Regions from separate parts of the Streptomyces sp. NPDC090022 genome, predicted to be linked through region 2. Evidence: riboswitches for the same ligand, from Rfam matches in the RefSeq annotation. Region 2 holds a riboswitch; each other region holds the start of a gene.
The links. Region 2 has a riboswitch for cyclic di-AMP ahead of ACIPXB_RS20810 (transglycosylase family protein). Riboswitches for the same ligand answer to the same signal wherever they lie in the genome.

Region 1 (10,282 bases), on a different contig from region 2:
CAAAAGCCTCACGTCGGTTCCCCCCTCCAACGGCATCCAACCGGGCTCCCGTCCCCTCCGGCCAGCGGAGAACAGGTCAGTCCGCGCGGAGCCCTCGACGAGGCACAGGAGATCGAGATCGAGGCCAACCGGGTCCTCGAAGGAGCGGACGCAGAAGCTGTTTCTGATCCCCAAACGCTCTCGAACCAGGGATTCAGCCGGAAGCGACCGGCAGCACGTCTGGCGACAGCGCCCCCGCCATCGACGCGGCACTCGTCATCCGCCGACGATGGTGGCGTCGGCACAGCACCTCGTACCCGACCTCCGCTGCCGACCCGGCCACGTCACCGACCACGACCTGCTCGCCCTCGACCACCATCTCCCCGCCAACCGTACGGGCATTGTGGGTGGCCCGCGCGCCGCACCAGCACATCGCCTCGACCTGCAAGGTCTCCACGCGGTCGGCGAGCTCGATCAGACGCTGGGAGCCGGGGAACAGCTTCGTACGGAAGTCGGTCGTGATGCCGAACGCGAAGACATCCAGTTCCAGGTCGTCGACGATGCGGGCCAGCTGGTCGATCTGATCGGGGGCCAGGAACTGCGCCTCGTCCACGATCACGTAGTCGACCTTGCCGCCCCGCGACAGCTGCTCCACCACGAACCCGTAGAGGTCGAGGCCTGGCCCCGCCTCAACCGCATCGGTCACCAGACCCAGTCGTGACGAGAGCTTGCCCTCCCCCGCACGGTCGTCACGCGTGAAGATCAACCCCTGCAACCCCCGCGTCGTTCGATTGTGTTCGATTTGGAGCGCCAGAGTACTCTTCCCGCAATCCATCGTGCCGGAGAAAAACACCAATTCGGACATCGGGAGAGCGTGACCTTTCGGGTCGTGGTCAGGTCGTGGTCAGGAGGACGGGACGAACCCGCGGGGCGGGCGGACCGCGGGCGGGTCAGGAGGAGCGGATCTCCAGCAGCGGGACGAGCTGCTCCGCCGGGGTCATCGAGCCGTGCATCCCGGTCAGCCCCGACTCGTTGGGCTCGTTCACGCTCGCGGTGATCGCCACCGTGTCGTGCGCCGCCGCGACGACGTCGCCGATCCGGCCCAGCACCCGCTCGTCGCACTCGCCCGGCGTCCCGAACCAGCCCAGCTCCAGGGCCTCCTCGCGGCTCGCGACCCAGAACCGGTCCCCGAGCACCTCGCGCCACACGGTCAGGACGTCGGCCTCGGCGCCCGGGACGGCGTACACGTGCCGGGCCCGCGGCTCACCGCCGAGGAGGGCGACCCCCGCGCCGAGCTCCCAGTCCTCGTCGAAGTCGATGCGCGCGTCCTCGTCGAAGGGGATGTCGACCATGCCGTGGTCGGCGGTGACGTACAGCGCGGTGCGCGGCGGGAGTTGCTCGGCCAGCCGCTGGACGAGCCGGTCGACGTACATGAGCTGGCCGCGCCAGGCGTCGGAGTCGACACCGTGGCGGTGGCCGGCGCCGTCGAGCTCGCTGTAGTACGTGTAGACCAGCGACCGCTCGCCCGCGGCGAGCTGCAGCGCGGCCAGGTCCATCCGCTCCTCGCCGGTCATCCGGCCGTGGAAGGTGCCGCCGCTGAGCGCGATCTTGGTCAGCGGGGTGGACTGGAAGGCGGGCGCGGACACCTGCGCGGTGTGCACCCCGGCCGCGTCGGCGAGCTGGAAGACGGTCGGGTACGGCTGCCAGACCTGCGGCGAGGTCCAGGGGTGCCAGCGCAGCTGGTTCATCAGCTCGCCGGTGGCGGGGTTGCGCACCGCGTACCCGGGCAGGCCGTGCCGGGCCGGGGGCAGTCCGGTGCCGACGGACGCCAGCGAGGTGGCCGTGGTGGCCGGGAAGCCCGAGGTCAGCGGGCGCCCGGTGGCACCGCGCGAGGTGCCGAGCAGCCCGGTGAGGAACGGGGCCTCGGCGGGGTGGGCCAGCAGCTGCTCCCAGCCCAGCCCGTCCACCAGGAAGACGCAGGTGCGGTCGGCCGGGGTCAGCTCGGAGATCGCCGCACTGAACCCGGGCACGCCCTGGTGCGCGGCGAGCGTGGGCAGCAGGTCGGCCAGCGAGCCGCTGCCGTACTGCGGGACGGGCGCCCCGGCGAGGTCCAGCAGCTCCGGCTCCTGCCAGTCCTGCGCCGCTGAGTACGCCATCAGCGGGCCGAGGAGGTCGCCGCGGTGGCCTCGGAGAGCGCCTGGGCGAAGAGGAGGGTCTGGCGGACCGCCTCCGGGCCGTCGCCGGCCTCGCTGACGCGCAGGCTCAGGTCGTCGGCGGTGGAGTTGCCGGTGTAGCCGTGGTCGGAGTCGCAGTTCGGGTCGCCGCAGGCGGCGGGCTCCAGGTCGATACGGGAGACCGCGCCCCACCCGATGGTGAGCACGACCTCGCGCGGCAGGGTGCCGGGGGTGTACGACTCGGGGTTGGCGACGACGCGGCTGAGCACCACGGAGGAGATGCCGGCGAGCTTGACCGACTCGGTGGAGGTGGTCGCGTACGGCGACGGGGAGCCGGCGTCGGCGGCCTGCTCGTCGGTGTGGCTCACGATGAAGCGGTTGCCGGTCAGGACCAGGACGGTGACGTGCCGGCGCACTTCGTTGGAGTCGAAGGTGGTCTCCTGGTGGACCAGGTACGACGAGATCGGCTCGCCGCCCACCGCGGCCTCCACGGCCTCGGCCACGAGGGCCGGGTAGTAGCCGCTGCGCTCGATCGCTGCGCGCAGCCCCTGGGTCGTCGTACCGGATTTCGCCATGAGGTCCATCCTAAGGCCCGTACGGGGCGCTCCGGCCTCGGCGTGCGACGCTCAGTAGCTGGGGAGCGTGCGCGGACCGAGGTCGGTGCGGGCCGGCGGGTGCGCGATGCGGACCGTGGCGCTCAGCACGGACAGGCCCTCACCGGCGACGACGACCGGTTCGAGGGACACCCCGACGACCTCGGGATGGTCGTCGACCAGCCGGGACAGCCGTAGGAGCAGGTCTTCGAGGGCGGGGGTGTCGACGGGGTCGCTGCCGCGCCAGCCGAACAGGAGCGGGGCGGTGCGGATGGAGCGGATGAGGTCGGCGGCGTCCCGTGCGGTGGCGGGGACGAGCCGGTGGGCGGTGTCGCCGAGCAGCTCGGAGGCGACACCGGCCAGCCCGAAGGAGAGGACGGCGCCGACGCCCGGGTCGATGACGGAGCGGACGACGGTGTCCACCCCGCGCGGGACCATCGGCTGGACGACGGGCAGCAGCTCGGCGGGCTTGCCGAGGGCCTCGGTCAGCTCCTCGTAGGACCGCCGCAGCTCGGCCTCGGTGGTCAGGTCCAGGCGTACGCCGCCCAGGTCGGCGCGGTGGCGCAGGTGCGGGGCGGTGGTCTTGAGGGCCACGGGATAGCCGAGCCGCGCGGCCGCGGCGGCGGCCGTGTCGGGGGTGGGCGCGGGCAGGGTGGGCACGACGGTGATCCCGTACCGGGCCAGGAGGCGGTGGGCGTCGGCGTCGTCGAGGGTGACGGTGTCCTCGGCGGCGACGTGCGCGAGCAGGGCGGCGAGCTGGGCGGCGGTGCCGCTCTCGTCGATGTCCTCGTACTCGGGGACGTGCCCGGCCTCGGCGTTGGCCCGCCGCCACTGCTCGTAGCGCACGGCCCGGGCGAGGGCGCCGACCGCGCGCTCGGGGGCGGGGAAGGTCGGGATGCGCAGCGGGTCACCGGCGGCGGGCGGGCGCGGGGCCCCGTCCGGTGCGGGATACCCGGCGTCGGCGGGGCCGGTCGGGGTGGCGGGCGCGGTCCCGTCGGCGGGCGCCGGTGAGGACCCGGGCGCGGCTGCGGCGCCCGGCGCGCGCCAGGAGCGGCTCCCGGCTTCCCCTCCTGCTCCGGCTCCGGCATCGGTCCCGGTTCCGCTCCCGGCGCCGGCATCGGGCCCGGCCACGGCTCCGGCATCGGGCCCGGCCGGGAGGGAGCCGCGGGCGGCGGAAAGGGCGGTCGCGAGCTCGGTCAGCTCGACGTGGACCACCACGACCGGCTTGCCCGGGACCTCCGCCAGCGCCGCGCGCAGCGCGTCCGCGAGGTCGTCGGCGAGCCCCGGCTCCCCCACCGAGGGGATGGCGGTGACCACCACGGCGTCGTTGGCGTCGTCGGCCAGCGCCCGGGTGAGGGCCGCGCGGAAGTCCGCGGGACCCGCCTCGGTCGTCAGGTCCAGCGGGCGGCGCGGGAGCAGCCCCTCCGACAGGCAGGCGTCGTACGTGAGAACCCCCAGCGACTCGGAGTTGCCGAGGATCGCGACCCGGGGTCCGGCGGGCAGCGGCTGGGACGCCAGCAGCAGGCCCGCGTCGACGAGCTCGGTGACCGTGTCGACGCGGATCACGCCGGCCTGGCTGAGCAGGTCGGAGACGGTCGCGTCGGGCAGCCGGGTGCCGGGGACGGCGTGCCCGGCCGGGGTGACACCGGTGTGGCGGCCGCCCTTGGCGACGACGACCGGCTTGACGGCGGCGGTGCGGCGGGCCAGGCGCGTGAACTTCCGCGGGTTGCCGAGGGTTTCGAGGTAGAGCAGGGCGACGTCGGTGACCGGGTCGTCGTACCAGTACTGGAGGATGTCGTTGCCGGAGACGTCCGCCCGGTTGCCGGCCGAGACGAAGGACGACAGGCCCTCGCCGCGCCGTACCAGCCCGGCGAGCAGGGCTATGCCGATGGCGCCGGACTGGGTGAACAGCCCGATACGGCCCTCGGCCGGCGCCGGGGCCGGGGCGAGGGAGGCGTTGAGGCTGACCCCGGGCGCCGTGTTGATCAGGCCGAAGGCGTTGGGGCCGACGATGCGCATGCCGTACGAGCGGGCCTGGCGGACGAGTTCGCGCTGGCGGGCCTGGCCCTCGGGGCCGCTCTCGCCGTACCCGGCCGAGAGCACCACCAGGCCCTGCACGCCGTGCTCGCCGGCGGCCGCGACCACCTCGGGGACCCGGTCGGCGGGGACGGCGACGACGGCGAGGTCGACGGGGGCGGCGATCTCGGCGAACGTGCGGTAGGCCCGTACGCCCTCCAGCAGATCGCCCGCCATACCGGGGGCGCGGGCTGCGTTGAGGGCGTAGAGGTCGCCGCGGAAGCCGCAGTCGCGCAGGTTGCGCAGGGCCGCGGCGCCGACCCCGGACCCGGTGCGGCTGACCCCGACGACCGCGACGGAGCGGGGGGCCAGCAGCCGCTGCACGGAGCGGGCCTCGGCGCGCTGCTCGCGGGCGCGCTGGACGGCGAGGGACTGCGCGGTGGGTTCGAGGTCGAGGGTGAGGTGGACCGCGCCGTCCTCGAAGCTGCGCCGCTGCTCGTAGCCGACGTCCTTGAAGACTTTGATCATCTTGGTGTTGGCGGGGAGCACCTCGGCGGCGAAGCGGCGGATGCCGCGCTCGCGGGCGACCGCGCCGATGTGTTCGAGGAGGGCGGAGGCGACACCGCGGCCCTGGTGGGCGTCCTGGACGAGGAAGGCGACCTCGGCCTCGTCGGCGGGCGCGGTGGCGGGGCGGCCGTCGGCGCCGATCCGGTCGTAGCGGACGGTGGCGATGAACTCGCCGCCGACGGTGGCGGCGAGGCCGACGCGGTCGACGTAGTCGTGGTGCGTGAAGCGGTGTACGTCGCGGTCCGACAGCCGGGGGTAGGGGGCGAAGAACCGGTAGTACTTGGACTCGTCGGAGACCTGCTCGTAGAAGCTGACCAGGCGGCCCGCGTCCTCGGGCGTGATGGGGCGGATACGGGCGGTGCCGCCGTCGCGCAGCACGACGTCCGCTTCCCAGTGGGCCGGGTACGAGGGGTCCGACGCGGTGGTCATGGGGCACACCCTAAGGCCGGACGGGCCGGATCTGCTCCCGCGCGGCGCGTACGACAAAGAGGAAGAAACGGGTGCAAGCTGGGGAAGGCCGAAGGCGGGACGTCCGGGCCGAAGGCCGGTCGGAGCATTCCGGGCGCCGTGAGAGACTGGTCTAGACAACCGCTGAAACCTGAAGGGCATCACCATGGCAGAGCGCCGCGTCAACGTCGGCTGGGCCGAGGGCCTGCACGCTCGTCCCGCCTCGATCTTCGTCCGTGCGGCCACGGCTTCCGGCGTCCCGGTGACCATCGCGAAGGCGGACGGCAACCCGGTCAACGCCGGTTCCATGCTCGCGGTGCTGGGCCTGGGCGCCCAGGGCGGCGAGGAGATCGTCCTGGCTTCGGACGCCGAGGGCGCGGAGATCGCGCTCGACCGCCTCGCGAAGCTGGTCGCCGAGGGTCTCGAGGAGCTCCCCGAGACCGTCTGACCCTTCGGGTTCGGCCCGCGTACGTGTGCGGCGGAGCCGCGGCGCCCGGAATGCCGGTGCCGCGGCTCCGCCGTTTCGCTTTCCCGGCCCGGCCGGCTTTCTCCCGGCTTTCTCCGGGCGCGCAGGAATTCCTGCGAATTCGCGCGGGCACGTAGGCGTATATCGACCCCGGCTGCGGCGGCCTCGATATCCGTCCTTTGTATACGTCCTTTGTTAAAGGCGGCCGCTCGCCGTGTTGACGGGATGTTGCGGAGTCCTCACACGCAGCCGGTGGGCCGCGGCCGCCCGGTCCGCGTGCAGGGCGGTCAGCGCCCGCGCCCGCTCGGCGTCGCCGCGGGCCACCGCGTCCACGATCGCACCGTGCTCCGCCCAGGACTCCGCGGGCCGCGCGGACGGCTCCACGGCGTACATCCAGGCGACCTTGTGGCGCAGCTGGGTCAGCAGGGCGATGAGCCCGGGGCTGCCGGAGGCCTGGACGAGCGTCTCGTGGAACCAGCCGCCCAGGGACCGCAGATCCTCCCCCTGGCCGCGCCTGGCCCGCTCCTGGCCGAGCCGGACCAGCCCGCGCAGCACCTTGAGGTGGGCCTCGGTGCGCCGCCGGGCGGCGCGGGAGGCCGCCAGCGGCTCCAGCAGCATCCGGACCTCCAGGAAGTCCGCCGCCTCCTGCTCGGTCGGCTCCGCGACACAGGCGCCGGCGTGCCGCCGGGTGGTGACGAAACCCTCGGACTGAAGGGTGCGCAGCGCCTCGCGGACCGGGACGCGGGAGACGCCGTACCGGCGGGCGAGCAGGTCCTCGGTGAGTCTGCCGCCGGGCTCGAATACACCGGAGACGATGTCGTCACGGATTGCGGTGCAGACCGCGTGCGCGGGAATACGCAATGCCGGACCTCCGCCCTGAGCCAACGTCATGACTGCGACTCTATGACAATGCGCCGCAGTTTCCGAGTGCGGAAGGAAAGTACGGCGCAATACGCGACGGAAATCGGAAAAGCGCGGCGGCGGGCCGGCCCCCGCGCCGGGGTGGCACGGCGCACGCGGCGCACGCAACGCGAAGACCCCGGCTCGGGGAGCCGGGGTCTTCGGGGAAACGATGGGCCGTGCGCGGCCGCAGGGTCAGACGCGGACGCCGTGCGAGCGCAGGTAGGCGACCGGGTCGATGTCCGAGCCGTAGCTGGCGCCGGTACGGGCCTCGAAGTGCAGGTGGGCGCCACTGGAGTTGCCCGTGTTGCCCGACAGGCCGATCTGCTGGCCCGGGGTGACCTGCTGGCCGGCCGAGACGCTCAGCGAGGACAGGTGGGCGTACTGGGTGTAGGTGCCGTCGTTGTGCTTGATGACGACGTTGTTGCCGTAGGCGCCGCCCCAGCCGGCCTCGACAATCACGCCCGCGCCGACCGCACGCACGGAGGTGCCGGAGGCCGCGTGGAAGTCGATGCCGGTGTGGCTGCCGGAGGACCACATGCCGCCGCCGGCCCCGTAGCTGGTGCTGACGTAGGAGTCGTCGAGCGGCGAGACGAAGGTGTTGAGGCGCTTGCGCTCCTCCTCGCGCTCCGCGCGCTCCTTGGCCTCGCGCTCGGCCTTCGCCTTGGCCTCGGCCAGGCGCTTGGCCTCGGCGGCCTTCTGCTTCGCGTCGGCCTCGGCCTGCGCCTTGGCGGCGGCGACCTCGGCGGCGTGCTGCTGGGAAGCGGCCTGGGTCTCGATGTCGCCCGCGAGCTCGTCCGCGACGACCACGTTGTTCAGGCCGGTGTCCTGCGGGACGGAGGAGTTGTTGTCCGCGGCGAAGGCCGGGGCGGCCAGCGTGCCGACGACACCCGTCGTGGCGAGGGCGGCGATCCCGGCGATGCCTGCGGTCTTGCGGCTCAGACGGCTGCCACCACGGTGCTTGCCGGTGGCACGGCTGGTGCTGCTGCCAAACGCCATGAAAAGGCTGATCCTTTCCTTCCTTCTCGCCTACCGGGTTAGCTGACGGGTTCGGAGCAGGAAGGTCTCCTACGGGCCCCCTCTGGCGAGGCGGTCCGATTCACCCCAGGGACTGATGTGGGTCCCCGGCTCCCCAGGCTCGCGCCTGACGGGGACTCGGCGATCGCTGCCCGGTGCCGCGGGTGCGGCGGACACAACTGACGGACAGCAAGCCCGACGCTAGGCGGATCATCAGCCGATCGCCAAACAGACGAGCGCTTTTGTTGCGTACGCCACACCGCATACGAGCAACCTCGCCACCAACCGGACATTGAGCACACAAGGGGCCCCGGCGGACAACCCGCCGGGGCCCCTTGGTGATACGGCGTCAGCCGCCGCGTCGGATGCCGCGTCAGTTGGTGACGACGGTGACCTCACCGATGCCGAGCGCGCGCACCGGCTCCTCGATCTGCGAGGCGTCCCCCACCAGGACCGTCACCAGCCGGTCCGCCGGGAAGGCGCTGACCACCGCGGAGGTCGCCTCCACGGTGCCGGTCTCGGCCAGCCGGGCGTACAACTGCGCCTGGTAGTCGTCGGGGAGCTGCTGCTCGACCTGGTCGGCGAGGGTGGCGGCGACCGAGGCGGCCGTCTCGAACTTCAGCGGGGCCACGCCCACCAGGTTCTGCACCGCCACGTCCCGCTCGGCGTCGGTCAGGCCGCCCTCCGCGAGGGTGCGCAGCACCTTCCACAGGTCGTCCAGCGCCGGGCCGGTGTTGGGGGTGTCCACGGAGCCGCTGATGGCCAGCATGGACGCGCCCGTGGCGCCGCCGGGCGAGGACGGCGCGGTGGAGCGCAGCACCTGGCCGAAGGAGCGCACGCCGTAGGTGTAGCCCTTCTCCTCGCGCAGCACCTTGTCCAGGCGCGAGGTGAGCGTGCCGCCCAGGCAGTACGTGCCGAGCAGCTGGGCCGCCCAGACGCGGTCGTGCCGGTCCGGCCCGATCCGGCCGATCAGCAGCTGCGTCTGGACCGCGCCGGGGCGGTCCACGATGACCACGCGGCCGGTGTCGTCGGCGGAGATCTGCGGGACCGGGCGGGCGGCGGCGGTGCCGCCGGTCCAGCCGCCCAGGGTGTCGGCGAGGACGGCGTCCAGGTCGGTGCCGGCGTAGTCGCCCACGATGACGGCGGTGGTCGTGGCGGGGCGGACGTGGGCCTCGTAGAAGGCGCGGACGGCCGCGGCGTCGATCCGGGCGACGGTCTCCTCGGTGCCCTGGCGCGGGCGGGACATCCGCAGGGCGGCCGGGAAGAGCTCCTTGGAGAGCTGCTTGGCGGCGCGGCGCTGCGGGTTGGCCAGCTCGTGCGGGATCTCGTCGAGGCGGTTGCGCACCAGGCGGTCCACCTCGCTGTCGGCGAAGGCGGGCGCGCGCAGCGCCTCGGCGAGCAGGCCGAGCGCCTTGGGCAGCCGGGAGGCCGGGACCTCCAGGGAGACCCGGACGCCCGGGTGGTCGGCGTGCGCGTCGAGGGTGGCGCCGCAGCGCTCCAGCTCGGCGGCGAACTCCTCGGCGGAGTGCTTGTCGGTGCCCTCGGACAGCGCGCGGGCCATGATCGTGGCCACGCCGTCCAGGCCCTCGGGCTCGGCGTCCAGCGGGGCGTCGAGGATGATCTCGACGGCCACCACCTGCTGGCCGGGCCGGTGGCAGCGCAGCACGGTCAGGCCGTTGTCCAGCGCGCCGCGCTCGGGCGCGGGGAAGGCCCACGGCCTGGCCTCGCCGGCGGCGGGCTGCGGGTGGAAGGTCATCGTCACTGCGGGCTCGGCGGTCACTGCTGCGCCCCCTCGTTCTCGTCGTTCTCGTCGGCCGCGGCGTCCTCGGCCGCCAGCGGCTCGTACACCAGCACCGCGCGGTTGTCGGGGCGCAGCCGGGCGGCGGCCACGGCCTGCACCTCCTCGGCGGTGATGTCCAGGACCCGCTGGACGGCGGTCAGCGCCAGCTGCGGGTCGCCGAACAGCACCGCGAACCGGCACAGTTCGTCGGCGCGGCCGGCCACCGTGCTCAGCCGGTCCAGCCACTCGCGCTCCAGCTGCGCCTGGGCGCGCTCCATCTCCTCGGCCGTCGGGCCCTCGGCGGCGAACCGCGCGAGCTCCTCGTCCACGGCCGCCTCGATGG
Region 2 (10,282 bases):
GCCGGGCCGTCCGCCAGGCGGGCCGTGGCGTTGTAGGCCGGCGCCCACAGGAAGGCCTCCGTCCCGGCGGCGCACACCCCGGGCGCGAGCGGCGCCTCGTACACACGGGCGCCCAGCAGGAGCTCCTGGTTGGTGAAGGGCGAGCTGCCGTAGCCGCCCTCGGGGCCGGCCGGGCGGGTCGTGACCAGGGGCAGCGTCGGGAAGCGGGCCACCGTGCCGTCCGGGCGCAGCCGGGCGCCGACCGCGAAGAGGGCGTCCGTGACCGGGTTGTCGATGCTCTGGACGTTGCGCCCGCGCGAGGTCCAGCCGGCGCCGAGCGCCGCCATCGTGCGGGTGAACACGTCCGGGGTGTGGCTGCTGTAGTACGCGCCGCCCTCCCCGCCCAGCAGCAACGGGTCGTTGCCGGTCAGCGCCGGCCGGCCGGCGTCCGTACGGTAGGCGGGCCAGCCGTCGGCGGCCGCCAGCGCCTTGGCGCGGGCCGTGTGGGGCGCGCCCCACGAGGGGTAGTCGTCCAGGCCGCCCAGCTTGCCCTTGTGGCCGTACGCCGTGGTCGCCGCCGCCTGCACCGCCAGTACGCACGCCAGCAGCGCCGCCGCCGGCAGGACGTGCCGCCGGGCCAGCCACAGCGCCCCGGCCGCCCCCGCCAGGCCCGCCGCGAACAGCAGGTACCCCACGTCCGTCGACAGCGCGCTGCGCGTCGCCCACAGCACCCCGGCCGCCAGCACCCCCGCGCCGACGGCCAGCGCCCGCGCGTCCGGCCGGCCCGCCGCCAGAGCCGTCCACGCCGCGATCACCAGGATCCCGGCCAGCACGAAGGTCTGCCGGTACGGGCTGCCGTTCGGCGTCGCGAACACGTGCCAGGCCAGATGCGTCGGCGTCCACTGGAACGACAGCGCGACCGCCACCGCCAGCCCGGTCCACCACCACCGGGTCCGCGCCGGCACCCCCCGGTGCAGCGGCAGCGCCGCCGCCAGCAGCAGCGTCCCGGTCCCCACGAACACCGCCGGCGAGGAGAAGCTGTACGTCGCCGGCAGCGCCCGCGCGAAGAAGTCCGCCCACGACACCGGCGCGAACTGCCGGGTCCAGCCCGGGTAGGCCTGCTTCGAGCTGAGGAACAGCGGCACCAGCACCGGCGCCGCCAGCATCACGCCCAGCACGGCCGACCTCGCCGCCCGCGCCACCACCCGGGCCCGGGCGCGCACGCCCTCCCGGGTCAGCACCACGCGCACCAGCAGCACCAGCACCACGCCCAGCGTCGCCATGTACGCGGTGTAGAAGTTCGCCGTCCAGCACAGCGCGACCACCACCGGCGCGAGCACCGGCCGTCGCCCGCGCAGCGCCCATTCACCCGTCAGACACAGCAGCGGGAAGGCGATCAGCCCGTCGAGCCACATCGGGTTGTACGAGGCCTCGATCACCGACCAGCCGCACAGGGCGTACGAGGCACCCAGCACCGCCGCCCCCCAGCCCGGCCCGCGGCGCAGGGTCCGCAGCAGCCAGGCCATGGCGGCCGCCGCGACCGCCGTCTTCACCACGGAGACGACGTACACCGCGAGGTCGATCTCGGCGCGCGGGAAGAAGCCGACGAGCACCGCGAAGGGGCTGGTCAGATAGGTGCCGAAGTCGGGCAGGAAGCTGGTTCCGTACCCGGACTGCCAGTTGAGCAGCAGCCCGCCCGCGGCCCGCCCGTGCAGCAGGTCCCACAGGTGGGCGTGGAAGGGGACGAACTGGTTCCCGAGGTCGTTGATGCTGCGGTGGCGGGGGCCGTACGGGTGGACGCGGGCGATGGCGTCCCCGGCGCACACGGCCACCGCCGTGAGCAGTCCCGCGAGGGCCGAGGCGGCGAGGCTGCGGCGGCGCGGCGACGAGGCGAGCGTGGGCATGGTGGGGGGACCCTCGCAGCACCGGAAGACCGGCGGATGGCCACGGGATGAACACGTGCCCCGACACCCCCGGAATCGTTGGTCGAACCGGTGGCTCGGATCACCCTGACTGCATACCATCGATCACCGCAAGGCCTTGTGCGTCCCTGCACAATCCAAGCCCGCGCCCCGGGAGGCTCCTTTGCACCGTCGCACAGCGCTCTCCGTCTCCGCCGCCCTGCTCGCGGCGGCCCCTCTGCTCACGGCCTGCTCGGGCCAGGCCCGGCCCGGCACGGCGGCCGTGGTCGGCGGCGAGCGGATCACCACGTCCGCGGTGCAGGCCAAGGTCAACGACGTACGGGCGGCCCAGCACGCCTCCCCGCAGGCGGCCGCCCTGATCTCCGGCAGCGCGGGGCTGGAACGCAGCAAGCTGGAGCGCATGATCCAGCTGGCCGTCCTGGAGAAGGCCGCCAAGGACGCGGGGGTGACCGTGACCGTCAAGGAGGTCGAGGACTTCCGCAAGCTCCAGGTGGAGCGGGCCGGCGGCGCCGACAAGCTGGAGGCGGCGGCCCTCCAGGCGGTCGTCGCCCCCGGCCAGATCGACGACGACTTCCGCTTCAAGCTGCTGCGCGACAAGCTGTACGACCACTACGGATCCCAGGACAAGGCGGTCGACGGGATCCGCGCGGTCGCCGAGAAGATGCGCATCCAGCTCAACCCGCGCTACGGCACCTGGGACGCGCAGGCCATCGGCCTCGGTGACAAGGGCACCCCGTGGATCACCCAGCGGACCCGGCCCGAGCAGCCCCCTGCCGGAGCCTGACCGGCCCGGACGGAGGTAGGTTCGAGGGGTGACCGACGAGACCACCCCCGCCGAGCCGACGCCCGCCGAGCCGACGCCCGCCGAGCCGACGCCCGCAGCCCCGTCCGGCACCGGGCGCATCGTCCTGCTGACCACCAGCCACCGGGTCGCCCCCGGTGTGCTGTCGTGGCCGGCCTGGCAGACGCTGCGCACCGCGGACCGCGTGCTGTGCGCCGACCCGGACCACCCGCAGCTGCCGTACCTGCGCGAGGCGGGCGTCGCGGTCGGCTTCGAGCGCCCCGACGCGTCCGAGCTGGTCGACGCGTGCGCCGGGGGCCGTACCGTCGTCGTGCTGCCCTCCGGCGAGGGCGACCGGCGCCTGACCGACGGGCTGGCCCGGCTGGCCGGCTCCGGCCGGGTCGCCATGCCCGGCCTGGAGCTGCTGCCCGGCTCCTACGACCTGCCCGGCGCGCGGCTGCTGGACCTGGTCGCGGTCATGGACCGGATCCGCCGCGAGTGCCCGTGGACCTCGCAGAAGACGCACGAGGGGCTGGCGAAGTACGCCATAGAGGAGGCGTACGAGCTGGTCGAGGCGATCGAGGACGGCGACCGCGACGAACTGCTGGAGGAACTGGGCGACGTCCTGCTCCAGGTGGTCTTCCACGCGCGGATCGCCGAGGAGGCGGACCCCGGCGAGGACGGCGAGGGCGCCGAGCCGTTCTCGATCGACGACGTGGCCGGGGCCCTGGTCGCCAAGCTCGTCCACCGCCACCCCCACGTCTTCGGCGACGAGAAGGCCGAGACCCCCGACGACGTGCGCGCGCACTGGCTGCGGACCAAGGCGGTGGAGAAGCGGCGCGAGTCGGTGACCGACGGGATCCCGCTGGGCCAGCCGGGCCTGGCGCTCGCGGCCAAGCTGGCGGGCCGGGTCCGCGCCGGCGGGGTGCCGGTGGAGCTGCCGCGGGGCGAGGGCGTCGGGTACGAGCTGCTCGCGCTCGCGGCCCGCGCCGAGGAGGCGGGCATCGACCCCGAGACCGCGCTGCGCGCGGCGGCCCGGACGTACCGGGACGCGATCCGCGCCGCCGAGGGCGTCGGCGGCCCCGCCGCGTAGCGGCCGTACGCACCGGGCGCCGGCCGGCCGTACGTCGGGCCGTACGCCGAGCCGCACGTCTGTACGGGCCGTGCGTCGGGCCGTGCGTATAGAGGGGAGAGCCTCACCCGTGGTGCGGGGCGCGGCCCGCGGGGTTGTGCCAGTGCGGGGCGGGCGGCTGGAGGAACCACTCGCCGAAACCCAGTGGCCGGCCGCGCCCGCCGTGCGCCGGGGCCGTGGCGGGGACCGCGTCGTGGAAGATCCGTTCGGGTCGGGCGCCCAGCTCCCGGAGCACGAGGGCCGTGTCCTCGATGAACGGCGCCGGGCCGCTGAGGTGGACGTCCTGCTCGGGCCACATGCTGCGGTGGCTCAGGGCGGTCGCGAGCCGCTCGGTGGCCTCGTCGCGGTGCCGGCCGGGGGCGGGGGTGATGTACGTGACGCTCAGCCAGCCGTGCCGGTCCGCGTACGCGTCGATGAGCGGGCGGTCGTACAGGTGGGCCGCGTCGCGGGCGACGGCGAAGAGCCGGGCGCCGGCGTCGGGAGGGTGCCGCTCCAGTTCCTCCAGCATCGCCCGCACCGGGGCCCAGCCGGTGCCGGCCGCGATGAAGGTGAGCGGGCGGCCCTCGCGGCGCAGCGTCAGCCGGCCGCCGGCCGCGCCGAGCCGCAGCATCTCGCCGGGCCGTACGGTCCGCACCAGGGCGGTGCTCAGCCGGCCGTCCTCGACCCGGCTGACGTGCAGGTCCAGGGTGTGGTCGGCGCGGGGCGCGTTGCCGAGGGAGTACGTGCGCCAGATCCCGGGCGCGTGCGCGCTGCTGACGCTGACGTACTGGCCGGGCAGGTGGGGCAGCGGGGCGTGCGGGCGCAGGGTCAGGACGGCGATGTCCTCGCCGTACTTCAGGTGGCGTACCACCTCGGCGTCCCACCAGGGCGGCTCCTGGCTGCTCGCGGCGCCGGCCGTCATGGCGTCGGCGATCACCTGGTAGGCCTCGGTCCACGCCTTGCCGGTCTCCGGGGTCCAGGCCTCGCCCGCGGCCTCGGCGAGCGCGGCGAGCAGGCTGGCGCCGACGGCGGCGTAGTGCTCGGGGCGGACCAGGAACTTGCGGTGGTCGCGGCCGAGGTCGTGGAGATAGGGGAGCAGGCTCTCGTCGTCGAGGCGGGCGACGATGTGGGTGAGCGCGGCGAAGAGCCGGTCCCGCTGGCGCTCCATGTCGAGGAAGGCGGGCGGGAAGAGGTCGCGCAGCTCGGGGTGGTGCCAGAAGAGGTGGGAGTAGAAGTACTTGACCGCGTGCTCGGCCCTTCTCTCGACCACCGCGAAGCTGCTCTTCAAGATCCTCACATCCACAAAGCCGACAGTAGGATCGGCTCCGAACGCCAGGTCAAGCTCCGGGGGATCTGCGGACAGCCGCGGCGAACCGCCCATATGGGATGACCGGTGGCGGGCCGGGATACCGTCGGACGGTGCACGATGACCCCGCCGCCGAGCCCACCGCCGCGCCCGCTCCCGCCGTTCCCGCCGCTCCCACCCTCTTCGACTGGGAGTTCGCCACCGATCCGTACCCGGCGTACGCCTGGCTGCGCGAGCACGCCCCGGTGCACCGCACCACGCTGCCCAGCGGGGTCGAGGCCTGGCTGGTGACCCGGTACGCCGACGCCCGCCAGGCGCTGGCCGACCAGCGGCTGAGCAAGAATCCGGCGCACCACGCGGAGCCGGCGCACGCCAAGGGCAAGACGGGCATTCCGGGCGAGCGCAAGGCCGAGCTGATGACCCACCTGCTCAACATCGACCCGCCGGACCACACCCGGCTGCGGCGGCTGGTCTCGAAGGCGTTCACCCCGCGCCGGGTCGCCGAATTCACCCCGCGGGTACAGGAACTGACGGACCATCTCATCGACGGCTTCGCGAGCCGGGGTGAAGCGGATCTCATCCACGAGTTCGCCTTCCCGCTCCCCATCTACGCCATCTGCGAGATGCTCGGCGTACCGCGCGAGGACCAGGACGACTTCCGCGACTGGGCCGGGATGATGATCCGGCACGGCGGCGGTCCGCGCGGCGGCGTCGCCCGGTCGGTGAAGCAGATGCGGACCTACCTGGTCGACCTCATCCACCGCAAAAGGGATGATCTGGGTGATGACCTGATGTCCGGTCTGATCCGGGCGAGCGACCACGGCGAGCACCTGACGGAGAACGAGGCCGCCGCCATGGCCTTCATCCTCCTCTTCGCCGGGTTCGAGACGACCGTGAACCTCATCGGCAACGGCGTCCACTCCCTCTTCATGAACCCCGGCGAGCGCGCCCGCCTCCAGGCCTCCCTCGCCGCCGGGGAGAGCGAGCTGCTCGCCACCGGGGTCGAGGAGCTGCTGCGCTACGACGGCCCGGTGGAGCTGGCCACCTGGCGGTTCGCCACCCGCCCGCTGACCCTCGGCGGCCAGGACATCGCGGCCGGCGACCCGGTCCTGGTCGTGCTCGCGGCCGCCGACCGGGACCCGGAGCGCTTCGCCGCGCCCGACACCCTGGACCTCGCGCGCACCGACAACCAGCACCTCGGATACGGCCACGGCATCCACTACTGCCTGGGCGCGCCGCTGGCCCGGCTGGAGGGGCAGACGGCGCTGGCGACTTTGCTGACGCGTCTGCCGGATCTCGAGCTCGCCGTGGACCCCTCGGAGCTGCGCTGGCGCGGCGGGCTCATCATGCGTGGCCTGCGCACGCTTCCGGTCCGCTTCACTCCCCGCAATTAACTGACCCGGCGTCACGACTGTGACCTTCACGTGATCTGCGCTGCATCGACTTGTGACAAGCGTTCGAGGAGCGCTAGGTTCCACGTCACCCCTCACCGGGTGTGTTTTGCCGTCACGCGAAAGGTCCACCCTCATGCGTTCCGGGAACGGCCGTCACCGGCGCCCCCGTCAGGCTCCCGCAATCGTCGTCACCGCCGGAGTCGCGGGCTCCGCGCTCGCCCTGCCGCTGCTGGCGGCCACCAACGCGACCGCCGCGGAGGCCACCACGTGGGACAAGGTCGCCGAGTGCGAGAGCGGCGGCACGTGGAGCGCCAACTTCGGCAGCGACGCGTACGGCGGCCTGCAGTTCACGCAGGAGCAGTGGAAGAACGCGGGCGGGCTGGCCTACGCCGAGCGCCCCGACCTCGCCAGCCGCTCCCAGCAGATAGCCATCGCCGAGCAGGTGCTGGCCTCCCAGGGCCCCCAGGCGTGGCCGGTGTGCGCGGAGAAGGCGGGCCTGGTCCAGCACGGCCCGGCCGCCGATGTGGACCCCGGCGTGCCCGGCGCCCCCCGCCCGGTCGACCCGGCCCCGCTGCGCCCCTCCGAGGGATCCGGCGACACCCCGCAGATCCCCGGCCACTCGGCCGGCCCCTCGGTCCCGGCGACCACCCCGCCGATCAACGAGCCGCTGCTGCCCACGGCGCCCGGAATGCCCGGACTGCCCGTCATGCCCGCCCCGGACGTGACCTCGACGCCCTCGGTGCTGCCTCCGGTGACGCCGCCCGCCACCCCGGGCGCCCCCGCCACGCCGGGTACCCCCGGGACCCCGGGCACCCCCGGCGCCTCCACCGACCCGGCCGCCCCGACGGTCCCGGCCGCCCCCACCGTCCCGGGCACCCCGGTCGACCCCACCGCTCCGGCGGGCGGTACGACCGCGCCGGGCAACACCCCGACGCCGGACTCCGCCGAGGGCACCGGACGCCACCGCGGCGCCCCGGCCGCCGAGAGTCCGGCCGCCCCCGGACCCGCCCCGGAACCGACGTACACGGTGAAGCCGGGTGACAACCTGACGGACATCGCGGACGCCAACGGCCTCAAGGGCGGCTGGAACGCCCTTTACGAGGCCAATGAGCAGGTCATCGGCAAGGACGCGGACCTGATCAAGCCCGGACAGAATCTGGACGTAACCCCGAAATAGGGGCACTTCAGGCGGGTGGAAACGCCCCAATGTCCGTTTCGTGTAAGTGAGACATGCGTCTCTTCCGGTCAACTGGCGTGTCTCGTTTGTGGAATGCCGCAAACCCGCCCCTCACCTGCGCAAACATCCCTTTCAGGAGTGCAAGTAGGGGCGGTTTCCGGCGAATGCGCTCGTTGAACATCGGGCGGAGACCTGTCTACCTTCTGAATCGCTCGCCACCGCGGGCCCCTTCGACCGCATCGCCGAATCCTGCCGGCGGACGGAGGGAACAGTCGTCGCGTCAAGCGCCGAAGGCAGGAGCGGGGGACCCAAGGTAGGTGCCGGGACCGGCCATTGAGAGATGGTCACGGGAACGGCTAGGGGTTAAGCCGCGCGCTAGGTCGCGCGGCCGGGCAACTCACTCGCCCGAACCCGACAGCTCACCTCGCAGGCGTCGGTGAGGAGAAGTTCCATGCTGCTTTCCGGCAAGGGCAAGCACCGCCGCGCCTCCAAGGCGACCCGCATCGTCACGCTCGCCGGTGTCACCGGTGCCGCGATCGCCGCCCCGCTGATGGCCGCGGGCACCGCGAACGCCGCCACCGCCTCGCAGTGGGACGCCGTCGCCGCGTGCGAGTCCGGCGGCAACTGGTCCATCAACACCGGCAACGGCTACTACGGCGGTCTGCAGTTCTCCGCCTCCACCTGGGCCGGCTTCGGCGGCAAGGCGTACGCCCCGCAGGCCAACCAGGCCACCAAGGCGCAGCAGATAGCCATCGCCGAGAAGGTCCTCAAGGGCCAGGGCAAGGGCGCCTGGCCGCACTGCGGCAAGGGCCTGACCAACGCGGCCTACAACGGCGGCGGCACCCAGACGCCGGCCAAGCCGAAGACCGAGACCAAGAAGACCGAGACCAAGAAGACGGAGACGAAGGCCGCGGCGCCGAAGAAGGAGACCCCGCGCTCCGAGGCCCCCGTCACCCGCTCCGAGCGCGCGGCCACCCCGGCGCCGGTCTCCAAGCCCGCCCCGGCCCCGCTGACCGGCAACGGCTCCTACGAGGTCAAGGCCGGCGACACCCTCAGCACCATCGCCGAGGCCCACGGCGTCAAGGGCGGCTGGCAGCAGCTGTTCGAGCTGAACAAGGACATCGTCAAGGACGCGGACCTGATCTTCCCCGGCCAGAAGCTGAAGATCGGCTGAACCACGGCGCAACACTCGCGGTCCTGACCGCGAAACGTTCGCCACACGCGTACCTCCCCGCCGCCCGGCGCGTCTCCCCTCACGCGCCGGGCGGCGGCGTCTTTCCGGACGGAACGCCTGTTGATCATGGGTCTTATATGACGGAACACGGGTATTCGGACCCTTTTTCGTCCCAGGGGGCGGGCGGTCGGCAGGCCGACTGCCCGGATCCGGTTAGGCTCTAGTGCGGCAGGGCCGTCCCACGGCCCCCGCCCCCGCACACCCAGCGTCACATCCCAGAAGGAGATGCTCGTGCCGTCCATCGACGTCGTCGTAGCCCGGGAAATCCTGGACTCCCGAGGCAACCCCACGGTCGAGGTCGAGGTGGGCCTCGACGACGGCAGCACCGGCCGTGCTGCCGTTCCGTCCGGCGCCTCCACCGGTGCCTTCGAGGCCATTGAGCTCCGCGACGGCGACCCGAACCGCTACATGGGCAAGGGCGTCGAGAAGGCCGTCCTCGCGGTCATCGAGCAGATCGGCCCGGAGCTCGTCGGCTACGACGCCACCGAGCAGCGCCTGATCGACCAGGCCATGTTCGACCTGGACGCCACCGACAACAAGGGCTCCCTCGGCGCCAACGCCATCCTCGGCGTCTCCCTGGCCGTCGCGCACGCCGCGTCCGAGGCCTCGGACCTCCCGCTCTTCCGCTACCTCGGCGGCCCGAACGCGCACCTGCTGCCCGTTCCGATGATGAACATCCTCAACGGTGGGTCGCACGCCGACTCCAACGTCGACATCCAGGAGTTCATGATCGCGCCGATCGGCGCGGAGTCCTTCTCCGAGGCCCTGCGCTGGGGTGCGGAGGTCTACCACACCCTCAAGAAGGTCCTGCACACCAAGGGCCTGTCCACCGGTCTGGGCGACGAGGGCGGCTTCGCCCCGAACCTGGAGTCCAACCGCGCCGCGCTCGACCTCATCGTCGAGGCCATCAAGCAGGCCGGCTACATCCCGGGCAAGGACATCGCGCTCGCGCTCGACGTCGCCGCGTCCGAGTTCTACAAGGACGGCAAGTACGAGTTCGAGGGCCAGTCCCGCTCGGCCGCCGAGATGACCGAGTACTACGAGGGCCTCGTCGACGCCTACCCGCTGGTCTCCATCGAGGACCCGCTGTTCGAGGACGACTGGGCCGGCTGGAAGGTCATCACCGACAAGCTCGGCGCCCGCGTCCAGATCGTCGGCGACGACCTCTTCGTCACCAACCCCGAGCGTCTGGCCCGCGGTATCGAGGAGGGCTCCGCGAACGCCCTGCTCGTCAAGGTGAATCAGATCGGTTCGCTGACCGAGACCCTCGACGCCGTCGAGATGGCCCAGCGCAACGGCTTCAAGTGCATGATGTCGCACCGCTCCGGCGAGACCGAGGACGTCACCATCGCCGACCTCGCCGTCGCCGTGAACTGCG
Region 3 (10,282 bases), on a different contig from region 2:
ACGCGCGGGGGCGTACCCTTCCCACCACGGCGACCTCCCTGGCGCCGGGGGTGCGCCCCCGGTCGAGTCCCGGTCGGCCTTCACCATGTTGTCGCGGGTCGTCATCGCGACTATGATCACCATGATTGTTGAAATCAAAACTATTTTGGTGTGAGAGGGGCCGGGAGATGGACCACACGGAGGTCGAGATCCTCGCCGCCCGGGACGTCCCGCTGGGCGGACCGCGGGCGATGACCGTACGGCGCACCCTGCCCCAGCGGGCCCGTACGCTCATCGGCGCCTGGTGCTTCGCCGACCACTACGGCCCCGACCGCGTCGCCGACTCCGGCGGCATGGATGTCGCCCCCCATCCGCACACCGGGCTGCAGACCGTCAGCTGGCTGTTCAGCGGGGAGATCGAGCACCGCGACAGCCTGGGCACGCACGCCCTCGTACGGCCCGGCGAGATCAACCTCATGACCGGGGGCCACGGCATCAGCCACACGGAGGTCTCCACCCCCGGCACCACCGTGCTGCACGGCGTCCAGCTCTGGGTCGCCCTCCCCGGCGAACACCGCCACGCCCCCCGCGACTTCCAGCACCACGCACCCGAGCCGCTCCGCGTCGAGGGAGCGGAACTGCGGGTCTTCCTCGGCACCCTCGCCGGCGGGACCTCACCGGTCCGCACCTTCAGCCCGCTCCTCGGCGCCGAGATCCTGATCGACGCGGGCGCCACCGTCACCCTCGACGTCGACCCGGACTTCGAGCACGGCCTGCTCGTCGACGAGGGCGACGTCCACTTCGCCGGCACCCTCCTGCGCCCCGCCGAACTCGGCTACGCCGCCCCCGGCCGCACCACCCTCACCCTCGCCAACACCTCCGGCCGCCCCGCCCGGACGGTGCTCCTGGGCGGCCCGCCCTTCGAGGAGGAGATCGTGATGTGGTGGAACTTCATCGGCCGCAGCCACCAGGACATCGTCCAGGCGCGGGAGGACTGGGAGCGCGCCTCCGACCGCTTCGGCACCGTCGACGGCTACCCCGGCGACCGGCTGCCGGCCCCGGCCCTGCCCCACGCCGTCATCGCACCCCGCAGGAACCCCGCCCACCGTGCCGACCGGACGGAGATCCGAACGTGGTGACACAGGAGACCCTGACCACCGAGGTCGGGGTGTTCGACGTGCTGGTCGCCGGGCCCAGGGACGGCACGCCCGTCCTTCTCCTGTACGGCTTCCCGCAGTTCGCCGTCCAGTGGGAGCACCAGCTGCGCACGCTGGCCGCACACGGTGCAGAGCCGTGGCACCGGATCAGCGGGGCTACTCGCCGGGGGTACGGCCGCCGGCCGTCGAGGACTACGCCGTCCGTCACCTGTCGGACGACGTCCTGCGCATCGTCGACGCACTGGGCTGGGGCGACTTCCACCTGGCCGGACACGACTGGGGCGCCGCCGTCGCCTGGGTGACGGCCACGCGCGTGCCGCATCGGGTGCGCACCCTGACCTCCGTCTCGGTTCCCCACCCGGGTGCCTTCGGCCGCGCGCTGCGCGAGGACCCCGTTCAGCGGCGGAAGTCGCGGTACATGCACCTGTTCCGGCAGCCGTCGCCGGTCCCCGAGCAGGCGGTACTCGCCCACTTCGACCGGCTCGGCCTGCCCGTTCACCGGAGCGACTTCTACTACCGGCGGTTCGCGGGTGAGCCCGGCCTGCTCACCGCAGCCCTGAACTGGTACCGCGCCGGGGGCCTCCCGCAGCCGGCCAGGACGGCCGTCCCCACCCTGCTCATCGCCTCCACCTCGGACGCGGCGATCGCACGCTCAGGCGTCGACGACACCGTGAACTGGGTCGCCGCCCCCTACCGTCTCGAACTCCTCGAAGACGTCGGGCACTTCATCCCCGAGGAGGCGCCCGAGGTGACATCGCGGCTGCTGCTGGAGCACGTGTGCTCGGTGCCGTGAACCCATCGGGGCGGCCCGCTGTACGGCGTCACGGGTGCGGCGTCGGGGTGCGGCGTGAAGTGGCGTTTCTTCGGTGAACCCGGTCCGCCGACGGGAGGCGGAGACGGTCCTTCGCGACCCGCGCTTCGGCCACGGCGCCCAGGACATCCGTGAGACGACGAGTTACGGGTTTCCCGCGCGGGTCTTCGTCCTCACCGACCCGCCCGGTCACACCCACCAGGGGGACCTGGTCCGCGCGCCGTTCACCCCCCGGAACACCGACCGGCTGCGCCGCCTGGCCCGGCAGGCCACCGAGGCCACCTGGGTGGCACGAAGCCTCCAGCACCTGCCGGTCACCCTCGCCGACGGCCCCCCTTCACACGGCGGGCCGTGGGCGTGAGGCGGTGCGTGTCGCCCGGCCCCTGGGCCGGGCGACACGGTCACGCCCTCGCGAAGACCAGGGCGGCGTTCTGCCCGCCGAAGCCGAACGACGTGGACAGCGCGTAATCGTGCGTCACCCGGCGCGGGCGGCGGGTGACGATGTCCAGTTCGTAGCCGGTGTCCTGGGCGACGAGATTGGCCGTGGGAGGGACCTCCTGCCGCTCCAGGGCGAGGACGGTGAACGCCGCTTCGATGGCGCCGGCCGCGCCCAGGGCATGCCCGACGATGCTCTTGTTCGCCGTGACCGGGGGTCCGTCGGGAAAGACCCTGCGCAGCATGACGGCCTCGGCCGCGTCCCCGAGCCGGGTGGAGGTCCCGTGGGCGTTGACGTGGCCGATCACGCCGGGCCGGCAGCCCGCCTGGCCGAGGGCCTGCCGTACCGCCTGCTCGGCACCCTGCCCGTCGGGGCGCGGGGCGGTGGGGTGGTAGGCGTCGGCGGAAGCGCCGTAGCCGCACAGCATGGCGCGCACCCGGGCCCGGCGGGCGCGGGCGTGCGCGGGCCGTTCGAGGACCAGGACGGCCGCGCCCTCGCCGAGTACGAAGCCGTCCCGGCCCTGGTCGAAGGGCCGGGACGCGAGGTCGGGCCGGTCGCAGCGCTTCGACAGTGCCCGCATCTGCGAGAAGCAGGTCGCGGTCATCGGCGACCACGCATCGCTGCCACCCGCCAGGACGACGTCGCACTGGCCGTCCAGCAGCATGCCCCGGGCGACGCCCAGGGCGGTGGTGCCGGACGCGCAGGCGCTGGAGACGGTGAAGTTGGGGCCGCGCGCCCCGACGTCCACGGCGATCTCCCCGGCCACCATGCTGGGCACGCTGCGCGTCAGGGCCAGGGGTGAGACCGTCTCCGGCCTGCCCTCGCCGAGGCGGGTGAACTCCGCGACGTAGGTCAGCAGGCTGTTGGATCCCACGCCCAGCACGACACCGACACGGTGCGACAGCGCGCCCGTGATCTCCAGCCCCGCGTCGTGGACGGCACGGCGGGCGGCCGCCAGTCCCAGGTGCGTGAACCTGTCGAGCCGGCGGGCCAGCCGCACACCGAGCTCGGCCCGGGCGTCGAAGCCGGTCACGTTGCAGGAGATGTCCACCGGCAGTCCCGCCAGGGCGGGGTTGCGTGCCGCGAGCGAGCGGCCCTCGGCGAGGGTCTTGCAGATGCCGTCCGGGTCGGTGCCCGCCGGGGTGAGCAGGCCCAGGCCCGTCACGGCCACTTCACGCTCCACGGGTCGCTCCGCTCTGCCGGCCGGTGTGCCGCATCCGCTCACGCAGTTCCCGTAGGCGCCGCGCCTTGTCCTCGAGAGTCTCCATGAGGTGGCCGATCCGTTCACGGGCCTCCTCTCCAGCGGGTCCGACGTCCGTGCGCTCCATCAGGCGCAGATGGCGCAGCAGCGGGAGCAGGACCCGCTCGTGGTGCAGGGCGACGTCGTAGATGCCGGCGGCCGCGATCCTGGCCGCCCGGGCGGCGAAGCCGGGGATCCGGTGGCCGGGCATCGTGAAGCCGCGGACGACGTCCGCGAACGCCCGCAGCAGCCGGTCGGGGTCGAGGTCGCAGGCGGCGGCGCACACGTCGCGGTAGAAGATCATGTGCAGGTTCTCGTCGGCCGCGATCCGGCTCATCAGCCGGGTGCCGTGCGGTTCCGCGCACAGCACACCGGCGTTGCGGTGCGCTTCGCGGGTGGCCAGCTCCTGGATCGTGACGTACACGAGGGCGTGCGCCACGGTGGGCTGGCCGCTGACGTAGCCGGCGCTGACGTGGGCCATTCGCGAGCGCTCCAGCTCCACCGGATCGAGCCCCCGGATGGCATGCAGGTAGCTGCGCAGCGCGTCCGAATGGCGGGCTTCCTCCGCGGTCCAGCGGTTGACCCACACGCCCCAGGTGCTGTCGCGACCGAAGCGGGAGGCGATCTCGTGGTGGTAGCTGGGCAGGTTGTCCTCGGTGAGCAGGTTGACCAGCAGCGCGTCGCGCACCACGGGGGACAGCGGGGACTGGCCGGGCTGCCAGCCCTCGCCGCCCAACGGGCCGTCGAAGTCCCTGGCCCGGCCCCAGGGCACGTACTGGTGGGGGAACCAGTCCTGGGCCGCGGCCAGATGCCGGTCGAGCCCGCCGGCCACGATCGGTTCGAGATCGGCGAGCAGATCGGTACGGCGGCTCACCGGAGCGGCACACGACCCCTGGTCGGACACGGGTTCAGGAACCTTCCGGACGGAGGTCGAGGACCGCCGCGCCCTGCCCGGCCGCTGTCCCCTTCGGCCCTGTCATGGTGTCGTTCAGGTTCCTCGCGAGGTCCTCCAGGGTGTGGTGCGGGGAGACGTCCCCCAGGTGTGCGACGAGTCCGGTTCCGGTGCGCTCTTCGACGGCCACCATCAACTCCATCAGGGCCAGCGAGTCCAGGCCGAGGTCGGCGATCGTGGCACTCGGAACGAGCTTCTCGGCCGGCAGGGCGAAGTAGTCCTTGACCAGAGTCGCCAGCGCCGCGGCGTCGAACGTCTGGGCTGCCTGTTCCGTCATCACAGCACTCCCGTCACACAGGGGTCGTCACCGGCCAAACCTTCCCGGGTGACGGCAGGTCACCGCCTGTCGCCCGTTCAGCCGGTCCGTACGGACGTTCCCGGGCGCGAGCAGGTGTCCGCACCACCGGTCGTCACCCCACCGGGCCGACACGCCCGGACCGCTCCCCCCGGACTGGTATCCCCACCGGGGTCACTGGAACGCTCTCGCCGCTGCGGCGGACGCCGACCGCAACGGTGAGCCGACCCCGGAGGAGTTCAGCAGCGCGGCCTCGGCGGCGCTGCTCGACCATGAAGAGCCGGTGCCTGCTCCAGGCACCGGCTCTTGAGCGTTCGCACGCCGGCACGGCCCGCGACGCCGCACGGCTCCCCGCCCGCCGTCAGCGCTCGCCGGCGAGGTCCAGGTCGCCGGCCCGGGAGTCGTCAGCCGGGCGGTCGACGGGCTTCGGGTGGCGCCACGGGTGGGTGATCGGGTGGGAGACCGGGCGCCACCAGGGGGCCACGGGCAGCGTGCCGGCAGGCTCGAAGGGTTCGCCGGGGTGCGGGACCGCCACCGGCTGGCCGGCTTCCCCGGCGGCGTCGAGCGTCCACTCGCCCGGCTCCGCCCAGGCGTGCAGGGCCAGGCTGAAGGTGCCCCAGTGGATCGGCAGCAGCACCCCGTGCGGCTTCGCTCCCTGCAGGTCGAGGTGGGCCTGGACGCCCTCCTGGGGGGTCATGTGGATGTCCGGCCAGTACTCCGAGTACGCGCCGATCTGGATCATCGTGGCGTCGAAGGGCCCGTGCGCGGCCCCGATGTCCTGGAAGCCGGGGAAGTAGCCGGTGTCACCGCTGTGGAAGATGCGGTGCTCGTCGCCCTCGACCACCCAGGACGCCCACAGGGTGTGCTGCTGGTTGCGCAGGCCGCGGCCGCAGAAGTGGCGTGCCGGGGTCGCGGTCAGGGCCAGCCCGTTGATCTTGGTGGATTCGTTCCAGTCCAGTTCGCGCAGCCGGTCGGCCGACACCCCCCACCGCTCCAGGTGCGCGCCGACGCCCAGCGGCACCGCGAAGACGGTGTCCGTACCGGCCAGCGCCTTGATCGTCGGCAGGTCCAGGTGGTCGTAGTGGTCGTGGGAGATCACCACCGCGTCCACCGGTCCCAGTGCGGCCAGCGGCACCGGTACGGGGTGCAGTCGCTTGGGGCCGGCGAAGGGGAACGGAGAGCACCGCTCTCCCCACACGGGGTCGAACAGCACGCGCCGCCCGTCGATCTCGGCGAGCACGCTGGAGTGCCCCATCCACGTCAGCCGCAGCCCCGTGACCGGCGGCTTCGCCAGGTCGGCCAGGGTCGTCGGGTGCACCGGAACGCCCGCGGCGGGGCCGCGGCGCTGCCGCTGCTCCTTGTGGAAGTAGATCTTGGCGAACTCCCGCATGGAGCCGGAGGGCCTGGTCCGGGCCCCGACCGGGTTCTGGAAGACGCCGTCGGCGAAGTTCGGCGAGCGGCGGATCCGCTCCATGCGCGCGCCGGACGGATCCGCGCCGAAGGCTTCGGGCCGCAGGTCGCGCAGCCGAGGACGCAAGGGACGGGAGCCGGTCAAGGCGCCTCCTGGGAGGGGAGTGTGGCGAGGGGATGGGACAGGGGATCCTGCTCTCTTCGACGTTCCCAACGCACACCGGCCCGGAAGGATTCCGCTTCCGGGCCGGAGCCCGGTCCCGGACCGGTCGGCGCCCCGCCCCGCGCACGGCGCTACAGGGGCAGCAGGTCCGGCCGCTTGGCCTCCACGTGGTCCCCGGAGGACTCCCCGCGCAGCCGCCGCCCGATCCACGGCACCAGGTACTCGCGCGCCCACTGGATGTTGTCGCGGGTGACCTCGGCCGATCCGCGCGGCTGCTGCGGCGGCCACGGCTGGTCCGGGTCGGCCGGTACGTCGATCCCGAGCACCTGGGCCGCGCGCAGCGCCACCCGGGTGTGCCCCTCCGGGGAGAGGTGCAGCCGGTCGTCGTCCCAGGCCCGCCGGTCCTGTACGGACTTCAGCGACCAGAGGTCGAGCACCGGGCAGTCGTAGCGGTCGGCGATGGCCCGCACGTGCGCGGAGTACGTCGCGACCTTGCCCCGCAGGTGCTTGAGGACCGGCACCCCGCGGGTGTCGAATCCGGTGGTGATCATGACCTGGCCGACGGCTCGGGTGAGGTCGGCCACGGCCGCCTCGAACCGCTCCGCCACGTCGTCGGGGTCGCTGCCGGGCCGGATGATGTCGTTCCCGCCGGCGCAGAAGGTGACGAGGTCCGGCGCGAGCTCCTTGGCCCGCGGCACCTGCTCGGCCACGATCTGGTCGAGCAGGCGTCCGCGTACGGCGAGGTTCGCGTACCGGAAGTCGTGCTCGTCACGCCGGTCGGCCAGGAGTACGGCGAGCCGGTCGGCCCAGCCGACGTAGATTCCCCCGGGTCCCGGGTCCCCCACACCCTCGGTGAAGCTGTCTCCGATCGCCGCGTACGAGCCGATGGTGTCGATGCTGCCGATGGTCCGTCGTGTCGAGTTGTTCATCGTTGTCGTCGCTGCCACGGGACCACATCCTTCACCTCGAGACGTGACCTACGCCACCGTAGGAAGGGGTTGACGGGCCGTGATCTATACCACCCGGTCAGGGAGGAATAACAAGGCGTGAGGCCAGGACCCCCCTCGGGCCCTGGCCTCACACGTTTCCCGGAGCCGCCCCCGTTGGGCGGCCGCCGCTGCCGTCAGATGCTCACGCCGTGGGAGCGGAGGTAGGCGAGCGGGTCGACGTCCGAGCCGTAGCCCGGGCCGGTGCGGATCTCGAAGTGCAGGTGCGGGCCGGTGGAGTTGCCGGTCGAGCCGGACAGGCCGAGCTGCTGGCCGGCGGTGACGCTCTGGCCGACCGAGACCGACAGCTGCGACAGGTGGGCGTACTGCGAGTAGTGGCCGTCGGCGTGCTTGACGACGACCTCGTTGCCGTACGAGCCGCCCCAGCCGGCGGACACGACGGTGCCCGCGCTGACCGCCTTGACGGAGGTGCCGGAGCGCGCGATGAAGTCGACACCGGTGTGGTAGCCGCTGGACCACATGGCCCCGGAGGCCCGGTAGGCGGTGGAGACGCCGCCGCCGACCGGGGCGACGAAGCCGGCCTTGCCCGGGGCGGCGGCGGTGCCGGAGCCCTGGGCCGGGGTCCGGTCGGCGGAACCGCGCTCGGGGGCGGGCGCGACCGGGGCGGGCCGGGCCGGGGCCGACTCCGGGGCGGACTCGACGGGCGTCGACTCGACCGGGGCCGACTCGACGGGGGCCGACTCGACGGGGGCCGCGCCCCGGTCCCCGAGGGTGAGCTCCAGGCCCGGGTGGATCAGCGACGGGTCGGTGCCGACGGCGTCACGGTTGTCGGCGTACAGCTCCTGCCAGCCGCCGGAGAGGCCGCGGTCCTCGGCGATGCGCGAGAGGCAGTCGCCCTGGACGACGGTGTAGGTGCTGGGGGCCGGCCGGGGCGCCGCGTGCGAGGGGGCGGCCTGGAGGGCGGCCGGCACCTGCGCCGGGAGCTGGGCCGTGACCGGGGCCTGCGGGGCGGCGGCGGGAGCCCCGGCCGCGTTCGCGCCGGTGGCGCCCATCAGCGGCAGCGCGAGGGCCGCACCGCCCGTGCCGGCGGCGACGAAACCGCGGGTCAGGGAGCGGGACTTGGGGCGTCGGTGCTTGCCTTTTCCGGGCATGGCGTTTTCCTCTCCGGCGCCTGCGAGGTGAGCTGTCGGGTTCGGACTGGAGCTGTCCGGCCGTATCACTACGGCTTCACCCCGAGCCATTCGGATATCAAGATCCGATCCGGCGGGCCTACCTGGTTCCCCCGCTCCTGCCACGTACATGAATAGTCGGGTGCGGTGTCCGGATGGTGGCAGGATTCGGCGGTCCATCCGGATCGGTCGTGAACGTAATCCAGCCATGCCGCGCGAAACAAGCCACGAATTCCCCCATGGATTCCCGTTGATGAGAGTCCGCCGGAATTCCGGTCACCCTCCGTCCATTCCGTCGCTTCAACAGCCAGCCACCGCAGGGAATTCGGCCTCCGCGATCAGGCACTCACGGTCACCGTATGATCCTGCTCACGGGGGCGGGAGGCGATCTCCCTTCTCCCCCGGGCACGTTGGGGCCAAGCAGCGCAATTCGGACAACCGCGACGATACGGAGGGGGCACTCATGACCCAGCAGATACCTCGGACCCGGCCCACGGAGCCGGAGCTGACCGGCATACGCAACTTCCGTGACGTGGGCGGGCTGCCGACCACCGACGGGCGGCAGGTCCGTACGGGACGACTGTTCCGAAGCGGACATCTCGCCCATGCCACCGAAACCGACGCAGAATTCCTCGCGTCGCTCGGCCTCCACACCGTCTTCGATTTCCGCAATGCGGCCGACCACGCCCTCGAGGGACCCGATGTGGAACTTCCGGGTGTACGGAATGTGAACATTCCCCTCTCCGACCCGGCGGACGGCAAGGAGTTCTGGAAGATGGTGCGCGACGGCGACCTCGGCCAGCTGCGCGATCTGCTCGGCGAGGGCCGGGCGGCCGACCGGATGACGCGCTCGTACCGCGAGATCATCACCCGGCGCACCGCCGAGCACAGCCGCGTCCTGCACGCCCTCGCCGAGGACAGCGTGCCCGCCCTCATGCACTGCGCGGCCGGCAAGGACCGGGCCGGGCTCTCGGTCGCCGTCACCCTCCTCGCGGTGGGCGTCGAGCGCGAGGCGATCGTGGCGGACTACCTGGAGTCGAACGCCCCGCACCGCCGCTACCGGGTACGCCGTGGCAGCGAGGCGCCCGAGGCGCGCTCGCCCGAGGTGATGGAACTGCTGGCCCCGCTCTTCGACGCCCGCGCCGAGTACCTGACCGAGGCCTTCGACGCCATCGAGGAGACCTGGGGCGGCGTGCCGGCCTACCTGGGCGAGGGCCTCGGGCTCGCCCCCGAGACCCTCGCCCGGCTGCGTGAGAAGCTCCTCGTCTGACGCTCACGCCCGCGCGGGAGGGAGCACCCACGCCCGCGCGGGAGGCGGCGCTCACGCCCGCGCGGGAGGCGGCGCCGTCACCGCTGTGCGGCGGCCTGCTTCACCAGCGTCCGGCCGAAGTCCCACATCAGCGAGCCCCCGCCGTGCGCGTCGTCCATGACCGCCCGGAAGGCGGTCACGAAGCGGTCCACGTCGGCCTCGTCCACGACGAGCGGCGGGATCAGCTTGATGACCTCCAGATGGTCTCCGGAGACCTGGGTCAGGATCCGGTGCCTCTGCAGCAGCGGCACCACGACCATCTGCGCGAACAGCCCCTTGCGGGCCGCCTGGAGCATCGTCCAGCGGCTGCGCAGGCCCAGCGAGGAGGGCCGGCCGAACTCGATGCCGATCATCAGGCCGCGCCCGCGCACCTCGTGCAGCAGCTCGTACTCCGGCACGAGCGCCGCGAGCCGC

Region 1: it holds a riboswitch for cyclic di-AMP, as region 2 does, so the genes downstream of both, ACIPXB_RS18835 (M23 family metallopeptidase) here and ACIPXB_RS20810 (transglycosylase family protein) in region 2, are expected to answer to the same signal.
Region 3: it holds a riboswitch for cyclic di-AMP, as region 2 does, so the genes downstream of both, ACIPXB_RS29290 (peptidoglycan DD-metalloendopeptidase family protein) here and ACIPXB_RS20810 (transglycosylase family protein) in region 2, are expected to answer to the same signal.

Annotation. Positions count from the first base shown of each region.
Region 1 covers NZ_JBIVFN010000009.1:126,853-137,134, forward strand. Annotated here, with positions in the region: gene ACIPXB_RS18800 (helix-turn-helix domain-containing protein) at 1-12, opposite strand, end outside; gene ACIPXB_RS18805 (thymidine kinase) at 194-844, opposite strand; gene ACIPXB_RS18810 (alkaline phosphatase family protein) at 930-2,135, opposite strand; gene ACIPXB_RS18815 (DUF5998 family protein) at 2,135-2,728, opposite strand; gene ACIPXB_RS18820 (GNAT family N-acetyltransferase) at 2,780-5,758, opposite strand; gene ACIPXB_RS18825 (HPr family phosphocarrier protein) at 5,943-6,224, shown strand; gene ACIPXB_RS18830 (GntR family transcriptional regulator) at 6,438-7,103, opposite strand; gene ACIPXB_RS18835 (M23 family metallopeptidase) at 7,338-8,141, opposite strand; cyclic di-AMP (ydaO/yuaA leader) riboswitch at 8,155-8,313, opposite strand; gene ACIPXB_RS18840 (M16 family metallopeptidase) at 8,533-9,915, opposite strand; gene ACIPXB_RS18845 (M16 family metallopeptidase) at 9,936-10,282, opposite strand, start outside.
Region 2 covers NZ_JBIVFN010000011.1:95,268-105,549, reverse strand. Annotated here, with positions in the region: gene ACIPXB_RS20840 (YfhO family protein) at 1-1,883, opposite strand, end outside; gene ACIPXB_RS20835 (SurA N-terminal domain-containing protein) at 2,065-2,685, shown strand; gene ACIPXB_RS20830 (nucleoside triphosphate pyrophosphohydrolase) at 2,714-3,775, shown strand; gene ACIPXB_RS20825 (globin domain-containing protein) at 3,879-5,090, opposite strand; gene ACIPXB_RS20820 (cytochrome P450) at 5,213-6,493, shown strand; gene ACIPXB_RS20815 (transglycosylase family protein) at 6,627-7,670, shown strand; cyclic di-AMP (ydaO/yuaA leader) riboswitch at 7,946-8,118, shown strand; gene ACIPXB_RS20810 (transglycosylase family protein) at 8,122-8,844, shown strand; gene eno (phosphopyruvate hydratase) at 9,130-10,282, shown strand, end outside.
Region 3 covers NZ_JBIVFN010000022.1:84,339-94,620, forward strand. Annotated here, with positions in the region: gene ACIPXB_RS29250 (pirin family protein) at 168-1,118, shown strand; gene ACIPXB_RS29255 (alpha/beta fold hydrolase) at 1,273-1,929, shown strand; gene ACIPXB_RS29260 (hypothetical protein) at 2,003-2,308, shown strand; gene ACIPXB_RS29265 (beta-ketoacyl-[acyl-carrier-protein] synthase family protein) at 2,349-3,566, opposite strand; gene ACIPXB_RS29270 (acyl-ACP desaturase) at 3,556-4,527, opposite strand; gene ACIPXB_RS29275 (acyl carrier protein) at 4,532-4,852, opposite strand; gene ACIPXB_RS29280 (MBL fold metallo-hydrolase) at 5,232-6,425, opposite strand; gene ACIPXB_RS29285 (SGNH/GDSL hydrolase family protein) at 6,575-7,372, opposite strand; gene ACIPXB_RS29290 (peptidoglycan DD-metalloendopeptidase family protein) at 7,567-8,541, opposite strand; cyclic di-AMP (ydaO/yuaA leader) riboswitch at 8,544-8,743, opposite strand; gene ACIPXB_RS29295 (tyrosine-protein phosphatase) at 9,023-9,829, shown strand; gene ACIPXB_RS29300 (aspartate aminotransferase family protein) at 9,907-10,282, opposite strand, start outside.